Regions from separate parts of the Streptomyces sp. NPDC051133 genome, predicted to be linked through region 1. Evidence: riboswitches for the same ligand, from Rfam matches in the RefSeq annotation. Region 1 holds a riboswitch; the other holds the start of a gene.
What was found. A riboswitch is a leader RNA that binds a small molecule or an ion and turns the genes downstream of it on or off. The one in region 1 is predicted to bind glycine.
Positions count from the first base shown of each region.

Region 2: another riboswitch for glycine. It lies ahead of gcvP (aminomethyl-transferring glycine dehydrogenase); the one in region 1 lies ahead of gcvT (glycine cleavage system aminomethyltransferase GcvT).

Region 1 is NZ_JBFBBK010000016.1:120,203-130,009, reverse strand. Features, by position in the region: gene AB0N17_RS18570 (ABC transporter ATP-binding protein) at 1-852, opposite strand, end outside; gene AB0N17_RS18565 (ABC transporter permease) at 849-1,847, opposite strand; gene AB0N17_RS18560 (ABC transporter substrate-binding protein) at 1,958-3,748, opposite strand; gene AB0N17_RS18555 (ABC transporter permease) at 3,819-4,826, opposite strand; gene AB0N17_RS18550 (enhanced serine sensitivity protein SseB C-terminal domain-containing protein) at 5,091-5,903, opposite strand; gene AB0N17_RS18545 (enhanced serine sensitivity protein SseB) at 6,042-6,836, opposite strand; gene AB0N17_RS18540 (AAA family ATPase) at 6,913-7,581, opposite strand; glycine riboswitch at 7,761-7,860, shown strand; gene gcvT (glycine cleavage system aminomethyltransferase GcvT) at 8,018-9,136, shown strand; gene gcvH (glycine cleavage system protein GcvH) at 9,253-9,633, shown strand; gene glyA (serine hydroxymethyltransferase) at 9,648-9,807, shown strand, end outside.
Region 2 is NZ_JBFBBK010000090.1:419-10,225, forward strand. Features, by position in the region: partial or broken gene modB (molybdate ABC transporter permease subunit) at 1-387, shown strand, start outside; gene AB0N17_RS43275 (ABC transporter ATP-binding protein) at 441-1,526, shown strand; gene AB0N17_RS43280 (TOBE domain-containing protein) at 1,553-1,972, shown strand; gene gcvP (aminomethyl-transferring glycine dehydrogenase) at 2,029-4,914, opposite strand; glycine riboswitch at 5,083-5,177, opposite strand; gene AB0N17_RS43290 (PRC-barrel domain-containing protein) at 5,297-5,668, shown strand; gene AB0N17_RS43295 (DNA polymerase IV) at 5,590-7,029, opposite strand; gene AB0N17_RS43300 (MerR family transcriptional regulator) at 7,094-7,738, opposite strand; gene AB0N17_RS43305 (bifunctional nuclease family protein) at 8,012-8,485, opposite strand; gene AB0N17_RS43310 (MerR family transcriptional regulator) at 8,571-9,305, opposite strand; gene AB0N17_RS43315 (FHA domain-containing protein) at 9,350-9,807, opposite strand, start outside.

The DNA of each region.
Region 1 (9,807 bases):
CGGCATCGAGCCGAGCAGACCCCAGGTGTAGGGGTGGCGGGGCTCGTAGAACACCTTCTCCGCGGGGCCGCGCTCGACGCAGCGGCCGCCGTACATCACCAGGATGTCGTCGGCGAGTTCGGCGACGACGCCCAGGTCGTGGGTGATGATGATGACCGCGGAGCCGAACTCCTTCTGCAGATCCCGGATCAGGTCGAGGATCTGCGCCTGCACGGTCACGTCCAGGGCCGTGGTCGGCTCGTCCGCGATGAGCAGCTCGGGGTTGTTGACCAGCGACATCGCGATCATCGCGCGCTGGCGCATACCGCCGGAGAACTCGTGCGGGTAGCTGTCCACCCGCTTGTCCGGCTGCGGGATGCCCACGCGGTCGAGCATCTCGACCGCACGGCGCTTGGCGGTCTTCTTGTCGACGTCGTGGTGGATCCGGTAGGCCTCCACGATCTGCGCGCCGATCGTGTAGTACGGGTGCAGCGCCGACAGCGGGTCCTGGAAGATCATCGCCATCTCCCGGCCGCGCAGCTTGCGCACGTGGTCGGGGTCGGCGGACAGCAGCTCGGTGCCGTTCAGCCAGATCTCGCCGGATATCTGCGCCTTGCGTTTGCCGTACTGGCCGGCGGTGTGCAGGCCCATGATGCCGAGCGAGGTCACCGACTTGCCGGAACCCGACTCGCCCACGATGCCGAGGGTCTTGCCCTTCTCCAGCGTGAAGCTGAGCCCGTCGACGGACTTCACCAGGCCGTCGTCGGTCGGGAAGTGCACCTTCAGGTCGCGCACTTCCAGGAAGGACGACGGCGCGGGAGAGGAGCCGGTGGGCTCGCCCACGGCCGCTCCGGTCTTGCTGAGGTCGGTCATGCGAGCCTCACTCGGGGGTCGATCACGGCGTACAGCACGTCCACCGCGAGGTTGGCGAGGAGCACCGCGAGGGAGGTGATCAGGGTGACGCCCAGGATGATGGGGAGGTCCTGGTTCTTGATGGCGGTCAGCACGGCCTGGCCGAGGCCGGGGATGCTGAACGTGGTCTCGGTGAGGATCGCGCCGCCGATCAGGGCGCCGAGGTCCATGCCGAGCATGGTCAGGATCGGGGTCATCGTCGAGCGCATGGCGTGCTTGCCGATGACGACCTGCTCCGTGAGGCCCTTGGCACGGGCGGTGCGGATGTAGTCCTCGCCGAGGATCTCCAGCATCGTGGCCCGGGTGATACGGGCGTACATCGCCGCGTAGAGGAAGGCGAGCGTGATCCAGGGAAGGATCATGCCGCTGAACCACCCGCCGAAGCTGTCACCGAGGGAGACGTACTTGCCGTCGATCCAGTGCAGTCCGTAGCTGAAGATCGCCAGCGAGAGCAGGCCGGTGAAGTAGATCGGCAGCGAGACGCCGCTCAGGGCGACGACCATCGCGCCACGGTCCCAGACGCTGCCCCGCTTGAGGGCGGAGAGCACACCCGCCGCGACACCGAAGATGAGCCACAGCACGGCGGCACCGAGCGCGAGCCCCAGGGTCACCGGGAAGCGGTCGGTCAGCACCGGCCAGACGGCCTGCTCACTGCGGAAGGAGTAGCCGAAGCACGGGGCGGCACAGTGGGTGACGTCGCCGCCGCCCGAGTAGGTGCGGCCCACGAAGATGCCCTTGAAGAACTCCCAGACCTGCTGGTAGATCGGGTCGCTCAGGCCCAGCTTCTCCCGCACGGCCTCGACGGCGTGGGGGTCTGCCTGCTTGCCCACGAAGCTCGTGGCGATGTCCACGCCCGCCCACTTGGGGACGAGGAAGAAGATGCTGAAGACCACCAGGATGATGACGACCAGCATCACTGCGGCGGCGAACAGCCGCCTGATGAGGTAAGCGAGCACAGCGATCGGCCCGCTGCGGACCACGGGCCGCCGGAGGTCTTCCGGCGGCCCACGGTCGCGCCGCGCCGGCCTTCACCTGCCTTTCGTGCCGTACGGCGGGTGTGCCGGGTTTACTTCGTGGACTTCAGGCCGAGGTTGACGAAGTCGTAGTAACCGCTGTACGCGTTCGTCGTGTACACGTTGGCCAGACGCGAGGAGCGGATGTTGAGCAGCCGCTCGAAGGTGAAGGGCAGGTAGTACGCACCCTCCATGACCGCGTGGTTGATGTCCGTGGCGATCTGGGTCTTCTTCGACTGGTCCATCGTGCCGGTGTACTGGTCGAAGAGACCGTCGATCTTCTTGTCCTTGATCAGAGCGAAGTTGTTGTTACCGCTCTGCAGGATGTAGTGGCTGCTCCACAGCGGGATGCCGTAGCCCTGGACGGTCGGGAAGTCCGGACCCCAGCCCATGATGATGATGCCGAGCTTCTTCTTCGCCACGTTCGAGGGCGAGCCGATGATGCCCGGGGACTGCGAGCCGTCGTACTGGTAGATGTCGGCGGTGATGCCGACCTTCTTCAGCGCGGCCTGCAGGGACTCGGCCGTGGCCACTTCCTGCTGCTTGTTGTTGCGGACCGCGATGGTGGTCTTGAAGCCGTTGGGCTGACCGCAGGCCTTCAGCTCCTGCTTGGCCAGGTCCACGTTGCCGTTCTTGTTCTTCGTGGCGATCTGGTACGGGTCGTACTTCTGACCCTCACCACCGGAGACCGACGGCGGGAGCATGTTGGTGCCGATGTCGCCACCGGCGACCGGGCCACCGCGGGCCGTCTGCAGCGACACGTGGTCGGCCGCGTAGATCACGGCCTTGCGACAGTGCAGGTTGTCGAACGGCTTGACGCTCTGCGGGAAGACCGCGTAGCGGATGAAGCCGGAGACCGGGTTGTCCAGGTTCGCCTTGTGCTGCTTCAGGGCGATCTGGCGGCCCTGGGCGCCGAGACCGGTCTGGGAGGCGTCGACGTCGTAGTCGCCGTTGATGAGGCGCTGGTCGGAGTCGGCCTGGTTGGTGGAGATGTCCAGCGTGATCTTGTCCGGGTACGCCTTGCGGACCGGGTCCGAGGACGCCTTCCAGTTGGAGTTGCGGACGAGGACGAGGCCCTTGCCCGGGTTGTACGACTGGAACTTGTACGGACCCGACGCGAACGGGTGCAGGCCGTACTTGGACTTGGTGTCCTTGTCCTGGCGGACCGGGGAGGCCGTGACCATCGCCAGCACCTGCAGGAAGTCCGAGTTGGGCGTCGGCAGGTGGAAGACGATCGTCTTCGCGTCCGGCGTGGAGATGGCCTTCAGACCCAGGTGGTCCTTGGCGGAGTCCTTGTACGGGCCCTTGTAGGTGTTCTTGGGGTCCAGCATCTGCTGGAGGTAGATCGGACCGCCGGACAGGACGTCCTGCGCCCAGACGCGCTCGATGCCGTACTTGATGTCCTGGGAGGTGATCGGCTTGCCGTCCTCCCAGGTGGCCCCGTCACGCAGGGTGAAGGTGTACGTCTTGCCGCCGTCCGAGACCTTGCCCGTGTCCGTGGCCAGGTCCGGGGTGAGCTCGGCGCCCGCGGCACCCGGCTCGGTCTTGTACGTGACCAGCTGGCGGCTGTAGTAGCGCGAGAAGTCCCACATGAACCCGTAGTAGCCGCGCGTGGTGTCCCACGAGTCGGCGTCCTGCGTGCTCACGAACTTCAGCGTGCCGCCCTTCTTGACCTGGTCGGCCTGGGCGACCTTGTTGACCGCCGCGTTGAAGCCGGCCGCGCCGTTCTTCGAGCCGCCGTCGCCATTGCCACCGCCGCACGCCGCCGTGGTCAGCAGCCCGGCGACCACTGCGGCAGCGGCAAGGGCCTGCTTGCGCCGCCCTGAGGTGCGTTGGGTAGTCACGATCTCGGATCCTCCGGATTTGATGAGAGACCCCGTGGATGAGCTCACGGGACGCTTGGGGTACGGCACTTCAGCGGGAAGCCTTCGGGTCGAGCGCGTCCCGCACGCCGTCGCCGAAGAGGTTGAAGGCCAGAACCGTGATGAAGATCGCCACGCCCGGGATCACCATGTACATGGGGTCCGAGTCGTAGTAGTCGATCGCGCTCGAAAGCATCTGTCCCCAGGAGGACGTGGGCGGCTTGACGCCCACACCCAGGAAGCTGAGTGCCGCTTCGGTGAGGATGTTCGTGGGGATCATCATCGTCGAGTACACGATGATGGGCGCGACGAGGTTGGGCAGCAGCTCCTTGAAGAGGATGTAGAACTGCCCGGCACCGAGCGAGCGGGCCGCCTCGACGTACTCGCGCTCACGCAGCGAGAGCGTCTGGCCGCGCACCACACGGCCGATGTACGGCCAGCCGAAGAAGCCGATGACCAGGATCATCACGAAGACGCGCACGCCCGTACCGGTGAGGCCCAGCATCTGGTTGGGCATGACCGAGACCAGCGCGATGATGAACAGCAGCTGCGGGAAGGCCAGGAGGCCGTCCATGACGCGGCTGATGAGCGAGTCCACCCAGCCGCCGAAGAAGCCGGCCAGGATGCCGAGGATGGTGCCGAGGATGACGGCGACCACGGCCGACAGGAAGCCGACCAGCAGCGAGATCCGGGCGCCGTAGAGGATGCGGGCGAAGATGTCGCGGCCGTTGACCGGCTCGACACCGAGCAGGTGGTCGCCGCTCAGGCCGCCCAGGGAGCCCTTGGGGGTGCTGAACAGCGGGTCGATCAGGCCCTGGTGGTAGACGTCCGGGTCCTGTCCGACCAGATTCGTGATCACCGGCGCGAGCAGGGCGATCGCGATGAGGAGGACCACGACTACGCCGCCGGTGAGGGCGAGTTTGTCCCGCTTGAGGCGCTCCCAGGCGATCCGCCCCAGCGACCGGCCCTGAACGGCCTTCGCGCCGGTGGCGGCGACCGCCGCTTCCTCGGCCGCGCCCGGGGCCGCTTCCGCGGTCGGCTCGTGCAATGGTGCCGTCATTAGGCTGGGACCCCTCTCAACCGGCGGTAGCCGGCCCGCACTTGCCGCTGGTAGCGGCATCAAACAGTCCGTCGTACACAGGGGCGAACCCCTTGAAGGGGGAGTCTTCAACGCTTGCGCGATCAGCCGCCAGCCTTGACGGTGAAAGGATGCGCAACCGTGATGCAAGCTGGCGTTTCCTGTTATACGGACAGCGAGTTGCGGTGACCGGACGCAATTGCCCCGGCCAGGGGCCCCGGGGACGGCGGATCCCGGGGTCGCGGCTCAGTAGCCGCCGTGCACCGGCGGATAGCCGTATCCGGCGGCCGGGGCCTGCGTCCGGGGCGGCGCCTGGGGCTGGGGCGGGGCAGCGTGGGCCTCGCGGTCGTAGAACGGGCGGGCGTGGGTCCGCATCCACATCACGACCGGGTCGTATTCGTCCGTCATGGCCACCGTGGACACCGGCAGCCCTTCCGGGACGGCGCCGACGGACTGCTGCATCATCGCGCGCACCGAGTCGACCGCGGCGGGCGAGGTGTCGTACACGTCCAGGCCGATGGCGAGGTACGGCGCCCCGAGCGCCGGCTGGACCCAGGCGCGGCGCAGGGAGCGCAGCGCGGGGGTGCGGTGGGCGTTCTGCGCGAGCAGGGCGTAGAACTGGGGGACCTCGATGCCGGGTTCGGTCAGGCTGAGGGGTCCGGCGGGCTGGCGCTCCAGGCCGGTGGCGATGCGCCGCAGGTCCAGCCAGGTGATGCCGACGCCGCCGCCCGGGGCGTGCGGGTTGAGCCAGAGGCCGTAGTGGTCCGGGAAGAGGGTGCGGGCCACGTCGAGGCCGTCGACGACCTCGTAGGAACGGTTCCAGCCACTGGCCGACAGCTCCTGGGCGGAGGTGACGCAGGGGGCGTAGTGGAAGCCGTCCACGTCCATGTCGCCGTACTGGGCGTCCGGGGCGCCGGCCTGGCCGTGCCACAGGAGCATCCAGATCTGGCCGGAGGAGGGGGTGGCGAGGGCGCGCAGCAGGGCCTCGTAGGCGTCGTAGCGTCCGGGGGTGACCTGGCGCAGCATGTGCTCGACGCTGCCGCTGTGGCTCGCGCTCACCTGTTGTACCGGCCCTTCTGGGAGTTGCCCCGCGTTTGTGAACAGCTTAAGCGCCCAGCAGCTCGGGGCCGCCGGCTTCGTGCGCGGGTGCGGGTCGCCTGTGGCTGGTCGCGCAGTTCCCCGCGCCCCTGGGTGGGCTCAGTGGCCGTACTGGTAGAAGGGACGGACGTTCGTCTTCAGCCAGTCGGCCACCGGATCGTCGGTCACGTCCAGCAGGACCAGGTTGACCGGCCACGGCACCGGGATCTTGCCCAGGGCTTTACCGAGGGCCTCCAGCGGCAGGGCCCGCAGGTCGCCCTCCCACCGGGAGAGTTCGACGCCGACGAACATCACCGGGTCGGCCGTCTCGATCGCGGCGAGGCAGCGGCGGGCGGTGAGGACCACCCCGGTGCCGGCGAACTCCGCGGAGGCGGCCGCGAGGAAGTCGACCGGGTCGTCCTGCCAGTCGGGCTCGAAGAGGCGGACCCTGCCGCCGCTGCCGGGGCCGTCGAGCGGGGTGCGGCCGGCGCGGCACAGCTCGGCCACCGCCTGCGGCGGGACCGGGACGCCGACCACTCCGTCGGGGTTCACCGCGATGCCGACCTGCGGGGGTAGCCCGCGGGCGAACTCCACGGCCGGGGCGACGGTGTACGCCATGTGGGACCCGGCGACCTGGCGGAGCTGCTCCTCGGAGCTGAACACGGGGACGTACGCCTGGCCCTCGATGTCCAGCGTGGGCAGGTCCAGCGCGCCGCTGTCGGGGCCGCCGCCGCCCGGCAGGGGGATCCACAGGAAGCTGCGGCCGAGGACCTCGACGATCCGGCCGGCCGCGGCGGGTATGCCGAGGGAGGCCGAGAGCACCTCCTCCAGCTCGTTGCCGGGCCAACCGCCGTGCGGGTGGGGGTGTGCCTGTGCCGGGATGTCCGCCGGGAATTCCGCCGCCGAGAAGTCCATGTGCCTGCCGCCTGCCGGGAACCACTGCTGTGACCCAGAAGGCTAGCGGGTGGCGGTGACAGTCGTCCCGCCCCGCTCAGCCGGTGAATTCCACGCGGCTCAGGGTGTCCGCCGCCGCCCGGTCGAGCAGCACCACCGAGCCGCAGCCGACGGGCGTCTCGCCGCGGCTGACCGCATCCAGCAGCCGGGCGGTCGTACGGCGGTGGCGGCGGAAGGCGTGGCGGGAGACGCCCCGGCCCCGCTCGCGCTGGCCCTCCCGGGCGGTCTCGGCCGGGACGTCGAGCAGCAGCAGGTGCAGGGTGCCGCCGCGGCGCCGGGCCTCGCGGGCGAGCCAGGCGCGCACCCAGCGCTGCGTGCCGCAGTCGTGCACGACGACGCCCCCGCCGGCGCGCAGGGCGCGGCGCAGGGCGGCGTAGTGGGCCACGCGGACCGCCGGGCGGTAGAGCGCGTACGGCACGAAGCGGGGCAGGCGGGCCGCGAAGCGGTCGCGGGTGTCCTGGGAGTCGATGCGGCGCCCGGCGGCCGCACGGTGCATGAGGGTGGACTTGCCGCTGCCGGGCAGGCCGGTGATCACCGCGATGTCCCGAGGCCCGAAGACCAGCGTGCGCGGGCTGTGGCCGGCGCGGTCGCGCAGGTCGCGGACGGCCGGGGCGGGCCGCCCGGCGCGGCGCTCGCGCGCCGGGGCGGAGGGCTGCTTCGGCACCGCGACGGCGGTGGCGGTGGCGTACGCCGTGGTCCTCTTCACCGTGGTCCGTCCTTCCCTGGAGGCCTGGTAATACCCATGCCCGTGTAGCGTAAAGAGAAGGTAATGCGCGAAGTCCCGCGGTTCGGTGCGCGTCCTGCCGCAGCCCGGTTACAGATGCGGCCCTGACGAGGGACGGCCCGGCGTGCAATGATGTGCCCGCCAACTGCATACCGGCCGTTTGAATCCGCGCGGGAGAGTCCCTGGCAGCACTGGTGCCGGGGCGCCGAAGGAGCAAGTCCCTCCCTTGAATCTCTCAGGCCCCGTTACCGCGCGGGCGAGGCACATCTGAAAAGCGGGCCGCTGCGTCAGTGGCTCCACCCAAGGTGCAAGCCGTGGTCGTCCCTGTGGCGGTCATGGCGAACCTCTCAGGTTCCGATGACAGATGGGGAGGAACGTTCCTCGCCCCATCCCTGTTGCCCTGGGAGACGACCGACCGATGAGCAGTACCGCACTCCGTCACACCGCGCTGGATGCCGTGCACCGCGCCCTCGGTGCGACGATGACCGACTTCGCCGGCTGGGACATGCCCCTGCGCTACGGCTCCGAGCGCGACGAGCACGTGGCCGTGCGCACCAAGGCGGGTCTGTTCGACCTCTCCCACATGGGCGAGATCACCGTGACCGGCCCGCAGGCCGCCGCCCTGCTGAACTTCGCCCTGGTCGGCAACATCGCCTCCGTGGGCGTCGGCCGCGCCCGCTACACCATGATCTGCCAGGCCGACGGCGGCATCCTGGACGACCTGATCGTCTACCGGCTCGCCGAGACCGAGTACATGGTCGTGGCCAACGCCTCCAACGCCCAGGTGGTGCTGGACGCGCTCACCGAGCGTGCCGCCGGCTTCGACGCCGAGGTCCGTGACGACCGGGACGCGTACGCGCTGATCGCCGTCCAGGGCCCTCAGTCCCCCGGCATCCTGAAGTCCCTCACGGACGCCGACCTGGACGGCCTGAAGTACTACGCCGGCCTGCCCGGCACCGTCGCGGGCGTCCCGGCCCTCATCGCCCGCACCGGCTACACCGGCGAGGACGGCTTCGAGCTGTTCGTGAAGCCGGAGCACGCCGTCGAGCTGTGGCAGGCGCTGACCAAGGCCGGCGAGGGCGTCGGCCTGGTGCCGTGCGGCCTGTCCTGCCGGGACACCCTGCGCCTGGAGGCGGGCATGCCGCTGTACGGGCACGAGCTGACCACCTCCCTCACCCCCTTCGACGCCGGGCTCGGCCGGGTGGTGAAGTTCGAGAAGGAGGGCGACTTCGTCGGGCGCGAGGCGCTCACCGGGGCCGCCGCCCGCGCCGAGCAGAACCCGCCGCGCGTCCTGGTCGGTCTGGTCGCCGAGGGCCGCCGGGTGCCGCGCGCCGGGTTCGCCGTCGTCGCCGGCGGCGAGGTGATCGGCGAGGTCACCTCCGGCGCCCCCTCCCCCACGCTGGGCAAGCCGATCGCCATGGCCTACGTCGACGCGGCGCACGCCGCGCCCGGCGCCGAGGGCGTGGGCGTGGACATCCGCGGCAGCCACGAGCCGTACCAGGTCGTGGCGCTGCCGTTCTACAAGCGCCAGAAGTAGACACTGGGCGCGGAACGTCCCCCTGACGTGACCCTGCGCACATTTTCCCTGCTCACGGGCAGGTCCAGCAGTCCCCCCTTCATCAGCACTCCCGCGCGTACAGGAGAATTCAGGCCATGAGCAACCCCCAGCAGCTGCGCTACAGCAAGGAGCACGAGTGGCTGTCGGCCGCCGACGAGAACGGCGTCGCGACGGTCGGCATCACCGAGTTCGCGGCCAACGCGCTCGGCGATGTGGTCTACGCCCAGCTCCCCGCGGTCGGCGACACGGTGGCCGCGGGCGAGTCCTGCGGCGAACTGGAGTCGACCAAGTCGGTCTCCGACCTGTACTCCCCGGTCACCGGTGAGGTCGTCGAGGCCAACCAGGACGTCGTCGACGACCCGTCGCTGGTGAACTCGGCCCCCTTCGAGGGCGGCTGGCTGTTCAAGGTCAAGATCACCGGCGAGCCGGGCGACCTGCTCTCCGCCGACGAGTACGTCGCGTTCACCGCGGGCTGAGGAGTCGTAACCGTATGTCCGTCCTGAACACGTCCCTGCACGAACTGGACCCGGAGATCGCCGCCGCGGTCGACGCCGAGCTGAACCGCCAGCAGTCCACGCTGGAGATGATCGCCTCCGAGAACTTCGCGCCGCTCGCGGTGATGGAGGCGCAGGGGTCGGTCCTCACCAACA
Region 2 (9,807 bases), on a different contig from region 1:
GTCGTGGTCGCGGAGGCGTTCGTCGCGATGCCGTTCCTGGTCATCAGCGTCGAGGGCACCCTGCGCGCCGCCGACCCGCGCTACGAGGAGGCGGCCACCACGCTCGGCGCGTCCCGGTTCACCGCGTTCCGCCGGGTCACGCTCCCGCTCATCGCCCCCGGCATCGCCGCCGGCGCGGTCCTCGCCTGGGCGCGTGCGCTCGGCGAGTTCGGGGCCACGATCACGTTCGCCGGCAACTTCCCCGGCCGCACCCAGACCATGCCCCTCGCGGTCTACCTCGCCCTGCAGAACGACCCGGAGGCCGCCATCGCCCTCAGCCTGGTGCTGCTCGCGGTGTCGATCGCGGTCCTGGCGGCGCTGCGGGACCGCTGGCTGACAGGAGCGTGACGGTGCCCGGAGGATGGGGGAAGACCCCTGCGCCTGTGCCGACGGACGGACCCATGACCGACATCGATACCCCCAGGACCGAGCGCGTGGCGTCCGGCGAGCAGGGCCTGGACGCCCGTCTCGTCGTCCACCGGGGCTCCTTCCGGCTGGACGTGAGCCTGACCGTGGCCCCCGGCGACGTCGTCGCCCTCCTCGGTCCCAACGGTGCCGGCAAGACCACCGCGCTGCGCGCCCTCGCCGGCCTCGTCCCGCTCACCGACGGCCATCTGCGGCTCGACGGGACCGCGCTGGAGCGCACTCCCCCGGAGTCCCGCCCGGTCGGCGTGGTCTTCCAGGACTACCTGCTCTTCCCGCACCTGACCGCGCTGGACAACGTGGCCTTCGGGCCGCGCTGCCAGGGCACCTCCAAGGCCGAGGCCCGCGCCCAGGCCGCCGTGTGGCTGGACCGCATGGGCCTCGCCGGTCACGCGGCCGCCAAGCCCCGCCGCCTCTCCGGCGGCCAGGCCCAGCGCGTGGCCCTCGCCCGCGCCCTGGCCACCCGGCCCCGGCTGCTGCTCCTGGACGAGCCCTTGGCGGCCCTGGACGCCCGTACCCGGCTGGAGGTCCGGTCCCAGCTCCGCCGTCATCTGGCCGAGTTCGAGGCGGTCGCCGTCCTCGTCACACACGACCCGCTGGACGCGATGGTGCTCGCGGACCGGCTGGTGGTCGTCGAGCACGGCGAGGTCGTCCAGGAGGGCACGCCCGCCGACATCGCCCGGCACCCGCGCACCGACTACATCGCCCAGCTCGTCGGCCTCAACCTCTACCGGGGACAGGCGGACGGGCACACGGTACGACTCGACGCGGGGCCCTCGATCACCACCACGGAAGTGCTGGCCGGGCCGGTCTTCGTGGCGTTCCCGCCGGCCGCCGTCACCCTCTTCCGGGAGCGTCCCGGCGGCGCCAGCGCCCGCAACCTGTGGCGCTGCGAGGTGGCCGGCCTGGAGACCCACGGCGACCAGATCCGCGCCGATCTCACCGGCGAACTCCCGCTCGCCGCCGATCTCACCACCGTCGCCGCCGCGGAACTCGACCTGCATCCCGGTGCATCGGTCTGGGCGACAGTCAAAGCGACGCAGACCCACGCATACCCGGCGTGAAGGCGCCTGCGCACTACCGTCGGGCCATGACCCTGAGCATCCGCAACCAGTTCCCCGGCACCGTCACCGCGGTCCACCCCGGCGAGGCCATGGCCATCGTCAAGCTCCGCCTGGACGGCGGCCAGGACCTCACGGCCGCCATCACGAAGGAATCCGCCGAGGACCTCGCGCTCGCCCCCGGCTCCCCCGTCCGCGCCCTGGTCAAGTCGACCGAGGTGTCCCTCGCCACCACCCGGGTCGAGGGCCTGTCCATCCGCAACCAGCTCCCCGGCGCGATCACCGGCCTGACCACCGGTGCCGCCATGGCCTCCGTGAAGATCTCCGTCCCCGGGGGCGAACTGACCGCGGCTATCACCAAGGACGCCGCCACCGACCTCGGACTCTTCGTGGGCTCCGACGTGGTCGCCCTCGTCAAGGCGACCGAGGTGTCCCTGGCGACGGACTGAAGACGCGGCAGGGCCCCGCCCGGAGACCGGACGGGGCCCTGCACGGCACTGCTCGCTCAGTCCTCGTACGCGTCCAGCGGCGGGCAGGAGCACACCAGGTTGCGGTCGCCGAACGCCTGGTCGATGCGGCGCACCGGCGGCCAGTACTTGTCGGCGGCCGAGACACCGGCCGGGAAGACGGCCTCCTCGCGGCTGTAGGCGTGCGCCCATTCACCGCCCAGCGCGGCGGCGGTGTGCGGGGCGTTGCCCAGCGGGTTGTCCTGCGCCGGCCACTCACCGGCGCCGACCTTCTCGATCTCCGCACGGATGGCGATCATCGCGTCGCAGAACCGGTCCAGCTCGGTGATGTCCTCCGACTCGGTCGGCTCGATCATCAGCGTGCCGGCCACCGGGAAGGACATGGTCGGCGCGTGGAAGCCGTAGTCGATCAGGCGCTTGGCCACGTCGTCCACGCTCACGCCGGTCTCCTTGGTCAGCGGGCGCAGGTCGATGATGCACTCGTGCGCGACCAGGTTGCCGGGGCCGGTGTAGAGCACCGGGTAGTGCGGCTCCAGGCGCTTGGCGATGTAGTTCGCGGAGAGCACCGCGACCTGGGTGGCGCGCTTGAGGCCCTCACCGCCCATCAGACGGACGTACGCCCACGAGATCGGCAGGATGCCCGCGGAGCCCCACGGGGCCGCCGAGATCGGGCCGACGCCGGTCTCCGGGCCCGCGGCCGGCTGGAGCGGGTGGTTCGGCAGGTACGGCGCCAGGTGCGAGCGCACCGCGACCGGGCCGACGCCGGGGCCGCCGCCGCCGTGCGGGATGCAGAACGTCTTGTGCAGGTTCAGGTGCGAGACGTCACCGCCGAAGTGGCCGGGCTTGGCCAGGCCGACCAGGGCGTTGAGGTTGGCGCCGTCGACGTACACCTGGCCGCCGGCCTCGTGCACCCGGGCGCAGATGTCGGCGACGTGCTCCTCGAAGACGCCGTGCGTCGACGGGTAGGTGATCATCAGCACGGCGAGCTCGTCGCGGTGCTTCTCGATCTTGGCGCGCAGGTCCTCGACGTCGATCTCGCCGTCCTCGGCGGTCTTGACGACCACGACCTTCATGCCGGCCATCACGGCGCTGGCCGCGTTGGTGCCGTGCGCGGAGGACGGGATCAGGCAGACGGTGCGCTGCTCGTCGCCGTTGGCGCGGTGGTAGCCGCGTACGGCGAGCAGGCCCGCCAGCTCGCCCTGGGAACCGGCGTTCGGCTGCAGGGAGACCTTGTCGTAGCCGGTGACCTCGGCGAGACGTTCCTCCAGCTCACGGATGAGCGTGAGGTAGCCCTCGGCCTGCTCGGCCGGCGCGAAGGGGTGCAGCTGGCCGAACTCGGGCCAGGTGACCGGCTCCATCTCGGTGGTCGCGTTGAGCTTCATGGTGCAGGAGCCCAGCGGGATCATGCCGCGGTCGAGCGCGTAGTCGCGGTCGGACAGCTTGCGCAGGTAACGCAGCATCGCGGTCTCGGAGCGGTGCTGCTGGAAGACCGGGTGGGTGAGGTAGACGTCGGTGCGCAGCTGCGCCTCGGGCAGGGTGTCCTCGGCGGTCGCGTCCAGCGCCTCGATGTCGGCGGCGACGCCGAAGGCGGAGAAGACGGCGTCCAGCAGGGCGCGGTTGGTGGTCTCGTCGCAGGCGAGGGAGACGTGGTCGGAGTCGACCAGCCGCAGGTTGGCACCGTTCTCCCGGGCGGCGGCGACGACCTCGGCGGCCTTGCCGGGCACGCGCGCGGTGAGGGTGTCGAAGAAGGCGCCGTGGACGATCTCGACGCCGCCGGCCTTCAGGCCCTCGGCGAGGATCGTCGCGTAACGGTGGGTGCGGCGGGCGATGGTCCGCAGCCCCTCGGGCCCGTGGTAGACCGCGTACATCCCGGCCATGACCGCGAGCAGCACCTGCGCGGTGCAGATGTTGCTGGTGGCCTTCTCGCGGCGGATGTGCTGCTCACGGGTCTGCAGGGCGAGCCGGTAGGCCTTGTTGCCGTCGGCGTCGACGGACACGCCGACGAGCCGGCCGGGCAGGCTGCGCGCGAACTTCTCGTGCACGGCCATGTAGCCGGCGTGCGGACCGCCGAAGCCCATCGGCACACCGAAGCGCTGGGTGGTGCCCACGGCGATGTCCGCGCCCAGCTCGCCCGGCGAGGTCAGCAGGGTCAGCGCCAGCAGGTCGGCGGCGACGGTGACCAGGGCGCCCAGCTCGTGCGCCTGGTCGATGACCGGCTTGATGTCGCGTACGGCACCGGAGGCGCCCGGGTACTGGATCAGCACGCCGTTGATCTCGCGCCCGGCGAGCTCGGCCGGGATGCCCTCGCCGAGGTCGGCGACGACGACCTCGACACCGGTCGGCTCGGCCCGCGTCTGGATGACCGCGATGGTCTGCGGCAGCGCGTCCGCGTCGATCAGGAACAGGCCCTTCTTGTTCTTGCCCATGCGCCGGGACAGCGCCATCGCCTCGGCGGCGGCCGTGCCCTCGTCGAGGAGGGAGGCGCCCGAGGTGGGCAGGCCGGTGAGCTCGGCGACCATGGTCTGGAAGTTCAGCAGGGCCTCGAGCCGCCCCTGGGAGATCTCTGGCTGGTACGGCGTGTAGGCCGTGTACCAGGCCGGATTCTCCATGACGTTGCGCAGGATGACCGGCGGGGTGAACGTGCCGTAGTAGCCGAGGCCGATCATGGAGCCGAGGACCTGGTTGCGGTCGGCGAGCGAGCGCAGCTCGGCGAGCACCTCGGCCTCGGTGCGGGCGCCAGGCAGGTCGAGGGCGTCGGCGTTCTTGATCACATCCGGGACCGCGGCGGCGGTCAGCTCGTCGAGCGAGCCGTAGCCGACGTGCGCGAGCATCTTGGCCCGCGCCTCATGGTCGGGGCCGATGTGGCGCTGCTCGAAGGGAATGCCCGCTTCGAGCTCCGAGAGCGGCATGCGGTGGGCGGTCATTGCGGAGGCCTCCTGGTCTGACGCGACCTTCGAGGGGCACCACGGCGCGGGTACCCCGACGGCCTCCCCCTCTGTCATCTCAACCTGAGAGCTTCACCGGGCATGTCCCGGCTTTCACCGTCGGTGAGAGCGGAAGCCGTCGACGCCCGCCCTGCTTTCCAGAGTGACCTCGTCCGTGCGGTACGTGAGCCTGAGAGATTCCGGGGAGGATTTGCTCCTTCGGCGCCTCCGAGGTGGTCGGAGGACTCTCCCGCACGGGGTCAGCAGCCGCTGTCAGCCTACCAGCGAGGTCAACGCCCCGGCCCTCGAGTGGCCGCCTCCTTGAATGTGCTCTTTTGTAGTGCTTACGGATGAGTTGCGACCACGTGGAGGGAGAGGGACCGTGCAGACCGACATCGATCCGCGCAACCTGATCGGCCGCAAGGCGTTCGACCGCAATGGCACCAAGATCGGCACCATCGACGAGGTGTACCTGGACGACGCGACCGGCGTACCCGAGTGGGCCGCCATACGCACCGGCCTGTTCTCCCGCGACGCCTTCGTCCCCCTGGAGCCCAGCGAGCTGATCGACGGCGCCCTCCAGGTCCCCTTCGAACGCGCCCTGATCAAGGACGCCCCCGACTTCGGCGTGGGCCGCCACCTCTCCCCCGAGCAGGAACTCCAGCTCTACCACCACTACGGCCTCGACGTGGCTCCACCGCCCTCGGTCCCGGACCACGACTTCGGCAAGCTGGCGGGGTCGGAGGAGACCTGAGCGCAGCCGTCCTCCGGGGCCCGGGGCGACACCAGCGGCAGCGGGTCGGCCGACCGCAGCGCGGGATCCTCCACGGAGAACGTCCGCACTCTCCCCGGAGCCGACTGGGGCGTCTCGAACCGCACGGTGACCCTCCCCAGCCCGCTCCCCTGCACCCACCCGGGCCCGTACTCGGCGTGCCACACGTCCTGCCCGGCGCGCCAGTGCCGTCCGACGGGCTCCGGCTGCTCCGCCACCGCCTCGGCCGCGCCCTTCTCCGGCTCCTCCGCCACAGGCGCCGGCACGGCCTGCGCGAACTGCGCGAACAGGTCCTCCTGGGTGTAGTCGGCGAGCCCGGAGACACCCACCCCGAGCAGCCGTACGCCGCCCGTGGTGTCCACGGAGTCCAGCAGCCGCGCCGCCGCCTCGCGGACGACCGCCGGATCGTCCGTGGGGCCTCTGAGCGTCTCGGAGCGGGTCAGGGTCGAGAAGTCGTACCGCCGCACCTTCAGCACGATGGTGCGCCCGGACAGCCCGGCCTCGCGCAGCCGGCCCACGCACCGGTCGGCGAGCCGCTGCACCTCCAGGCCGATGCGCAGCCGGTCGTGGATGTCCACGTCGTAGGTGTCCTCGACCGACACCGACTTGGCCTCGCGCTCGGCCACCACGGGCCGGTCGTCCCGGGCCAGGGCCATGGCGTACAGCGCCTGTCCGTGCGCCTTGCCGAGCAGCCGGACGAGCTCGTCCTGCCCCGCCTCGGCCAGCTCCTCGACCGTGGTGATCCCGGCTCTGCGCAGATGGTCGCCGGTGGCCGGCCCGACCCCCGGCAGGGTCCGCACCGTCATCGGCGCCAGCAGCGCACGCTCCGTGCCCGGCTCGATGAGCACCAGACCGTCCGGCTTGGCCTCCTCGGAGGCGATCTTCGCGAGCATCTTGGAGGCGGCGAGCCCCACCGACCCCGTGAGCCCCGTGACCTCCCGGATGTCGGCGCGCAGCTTCACCCCGGTCAGCCGCGCAGACTCCTCGTCCCAGGCCGCTCCCCCGGCCTCCAGATCGACGAACGCCTCGTCCAGACTCAGCGGCTCCACCAGCGGCGACAGCTCCCGCAGCAACGCCATCACCTGCTCGCTGACCGACCGGTACAGGGAGAACCGCGGCACGAGGTACGCGGCGTTCGGCGCGAGCCGGCGCGCCTGCGCCATCGGCATCGCCGAATGCACCCCGAACACCCGGGCCTCGTACGAGGCCGTGGCCACCACACCGCGCGGCCCGAGCCCGCCCACGACGACCGCCTTCCCCCGCAGGCTCGGCTTGGATGCCTGCTCCACCGAGGCGTAGAAGGCATCCATGTCGAGATGCAGGATCGTGGGCGCGTTTCTCACATCTCCGATGCTGCACCACGGCACTGACAATGCGACGGCGGCGGGCGCCCCGGGAGTACGGCGGTCAGACCGCCCGGTTGCGGCGGCGCGCCAGCTCGTCCGCGGGATTGTGACCGACGAGGGTCTCGCCCGTGTCGATGCGCTCGCCGTGCAGCTGGGAGAGCGCGTTCTCCACGTCCCGCCACACCACGCCCACGGCGATCCCGAAGATGCCCTGACCGCCCTGGAGCAGGGCGTGCACCTCGTCCGGCGAGGTGCACTCGTAGACGGTGGCGCCGTCGCTCATCAGGGTCATCCGCTCCAGGTCGCGGAAGCCACGCTCTCTCAGGTGCTGAACGGCGGTCCGGATGTTCTGCAGCGAGACACCGGTGTCCAGGAAGCGCTTGACGATCTTCAGGACGACGACGTCCCGGAAGCTGTACAGACGCTGTGTGCCGGACCCGTAGGCGGGCCGCACACTGGGCTCGACCAGGCCGGTGCGGGCCCAGTAGTCGAGCTGTCGGTACGTGATGCCGGCCGCCGCGCAGGCCGTGGGCCCGCGATAGCCGATCTCCTCGGACACCATGGACGTCGCCCCTCCGCCGTTCGGCACCGCCGTCGGCCGCTGCGGAGCGTGGTCGACCGCGTTGCTGTGAACCTGGTACGGACCGCTCTCCCCGAAACCGCCCACGGGAGCACCCCCAGCCGTACCGTCGCCGCTGGTTCTCACGCCGACCTCCGTCCTTGACCTGCCTTCTCGACGGTAGGCAGTCACCAGGGGTGCGTCAACGATCGCCACACTCGGCACGCCGAGTGATAATCACCCTAGGAGTGGTTTCCCGTGTCCCACCGCGGGGAAAGGCTAGCCGAATGCACTGGCGGAGGGCGGTAGGACGCTCTCACTGGCCGCCGGCACATGCCGCGCCCGAAGGCCGTACGAGCCGCCGCACGGAAGCCGTGGGCCGGCCCTGCGGCCGGCCACCGTCGCACCGGGCGCCGGTGCTCACTGGCTGCTGGTGCCGAAGTCCTCGGGCGAGATCTGGTCGAGGAACTCACGGAACTTCTCGACCTCGTCCTCCTGCTCGTCCGGAATGGCGATGCCCGCGTCGTCCAGCACCGTGTCACTGCCGTAGATCGGCGTGCCGGTGCGCAGGGCCAGCGCTATGGCATCGGAGGGACGGGCGCTGACCTCGACGCCGCTGGCGAAGACCAGCTCCGCGTAGAAGACACCTTCCCGCAGGTCGGTGATGCGTACTTCGGTCAGCTCCTGGCCGACGGCCTCCAGCACGTCCTTGAACAGGTCGTGGGTCAGCGGCCTCGCAGGGGCCATGCCCTGCTGGGCGAAGGCGATCGCCGTCGCCTCCCCCGGCCCGATCCAGATGGGGAGGTAACGGTCGCCCCCCACTTCGCGCAGGAGCACGATCGGTTGGTTGGAGGGCATTTCGACCCGGACACCTACGACATCGAGCTCGTTCACACAGCAACCCTAGGCCGTGCCCGGGACGTTTGGGTAGTCGGGCCGGGAACAGGTGCCCGATCCGGCCGCCGCGGCACCCGCCGTTTCAGGGCAGGCTGACCCCGAGAGCGGTCTTCACCAGGGCCGCGTGCAGCTTGACGGTGAGGGCCGCCAGCTCCTTCGTACGGGCCTCGGCATGGGCCCTGGTCTGCGGATTGCGGTGGCGCTTGAGCGGGGCCACCACCTGGTCCACCAGCCCGGCCTCCCGGTCGGCGGCGGCCTTCATCACCCGAAGGTGGCGCGGCTCGATCCCGAACCGGCCCAGCTCGGCGACGAGCGCGACCACGGTGACGGCCTCGGCCTCATAGGCACCGTCCTCCAAAGGAGCGATGAGCCCGTAGGACTCCCACTCCTTCAGCTCACCGTCGTCGATGTCCGCGGCGGCCAGCAGCTCGGCCCGGCCGACCCGGGCCACCGTGGGGCCCGGCGGCTGCGGCACGTCGTCCCCGGTGCGCTGGCGCCCGACGAGGGGCAGCTGGACGGCCTCGCCCCGCTCCATGGCGTCCAGGTGCTCGCGGATCACCTTGAGCGGCAGATAGTGGTCCCGCTGCATTCTCAGGACGTGCGCCAGCCGTGCGACATCGGCGGCGCTGAACTTGCGGTAGCCCGACGGGGTCCGCTGCGGCTCGATGAGCCCCTCCGACTCCAGGAAGCGGATCTTGGAGATGGTGACTTCGGGGAACTCGTCGCGCAGCGCGTTCAGCACCGTGCCGATGCTCATCAGCCCACTGTCCCTGGCGGCGGTACCGCTTCCGGCACCGCCGCTCGGTGTTTGAAGCATGGACCTTCCCTGGGGGTCCCCCCGGACAACGGCCCGGGGGCGGGTCAGATGCCCTGCCGGCTCGCGTAGAACACCAGCCGGTACTTGCCGATCTGCACCTCGTCACCGTTCGACAGAGCGACCTGGTCGATCCGCTCGCGGTTGACGTACGTGCCGTTCAGGCTGCCCACGTCGGCCACGGTGAACGAGCCGTCCGGGGAGCGGCGGAACTCCACGTGCCGGCGCGAGACCGTGACGTCGTCCAGGAAGATGTCGCTCTGCGGGTGACGGCCGGCCGTGGTCAGGTCGCTGTCCAGGAGGAAGCGGCTGCCCGAGTTCGGCCCCCGGCGCACCACCAGCAGCGCCGAGCCCAGCGGCAGCGCGTCCACCGCGGCCTGCGCCTCGGGAGAGAGCGCCGGCATCGCCGTCTGACCGGTCACCTCCGCGTCGTACGCCTCGATGCCGGAGATCGAGATCGTGGACGTCGTCTCCGAGGCACGCTCCGGCGCCACTCCGGGGCGCA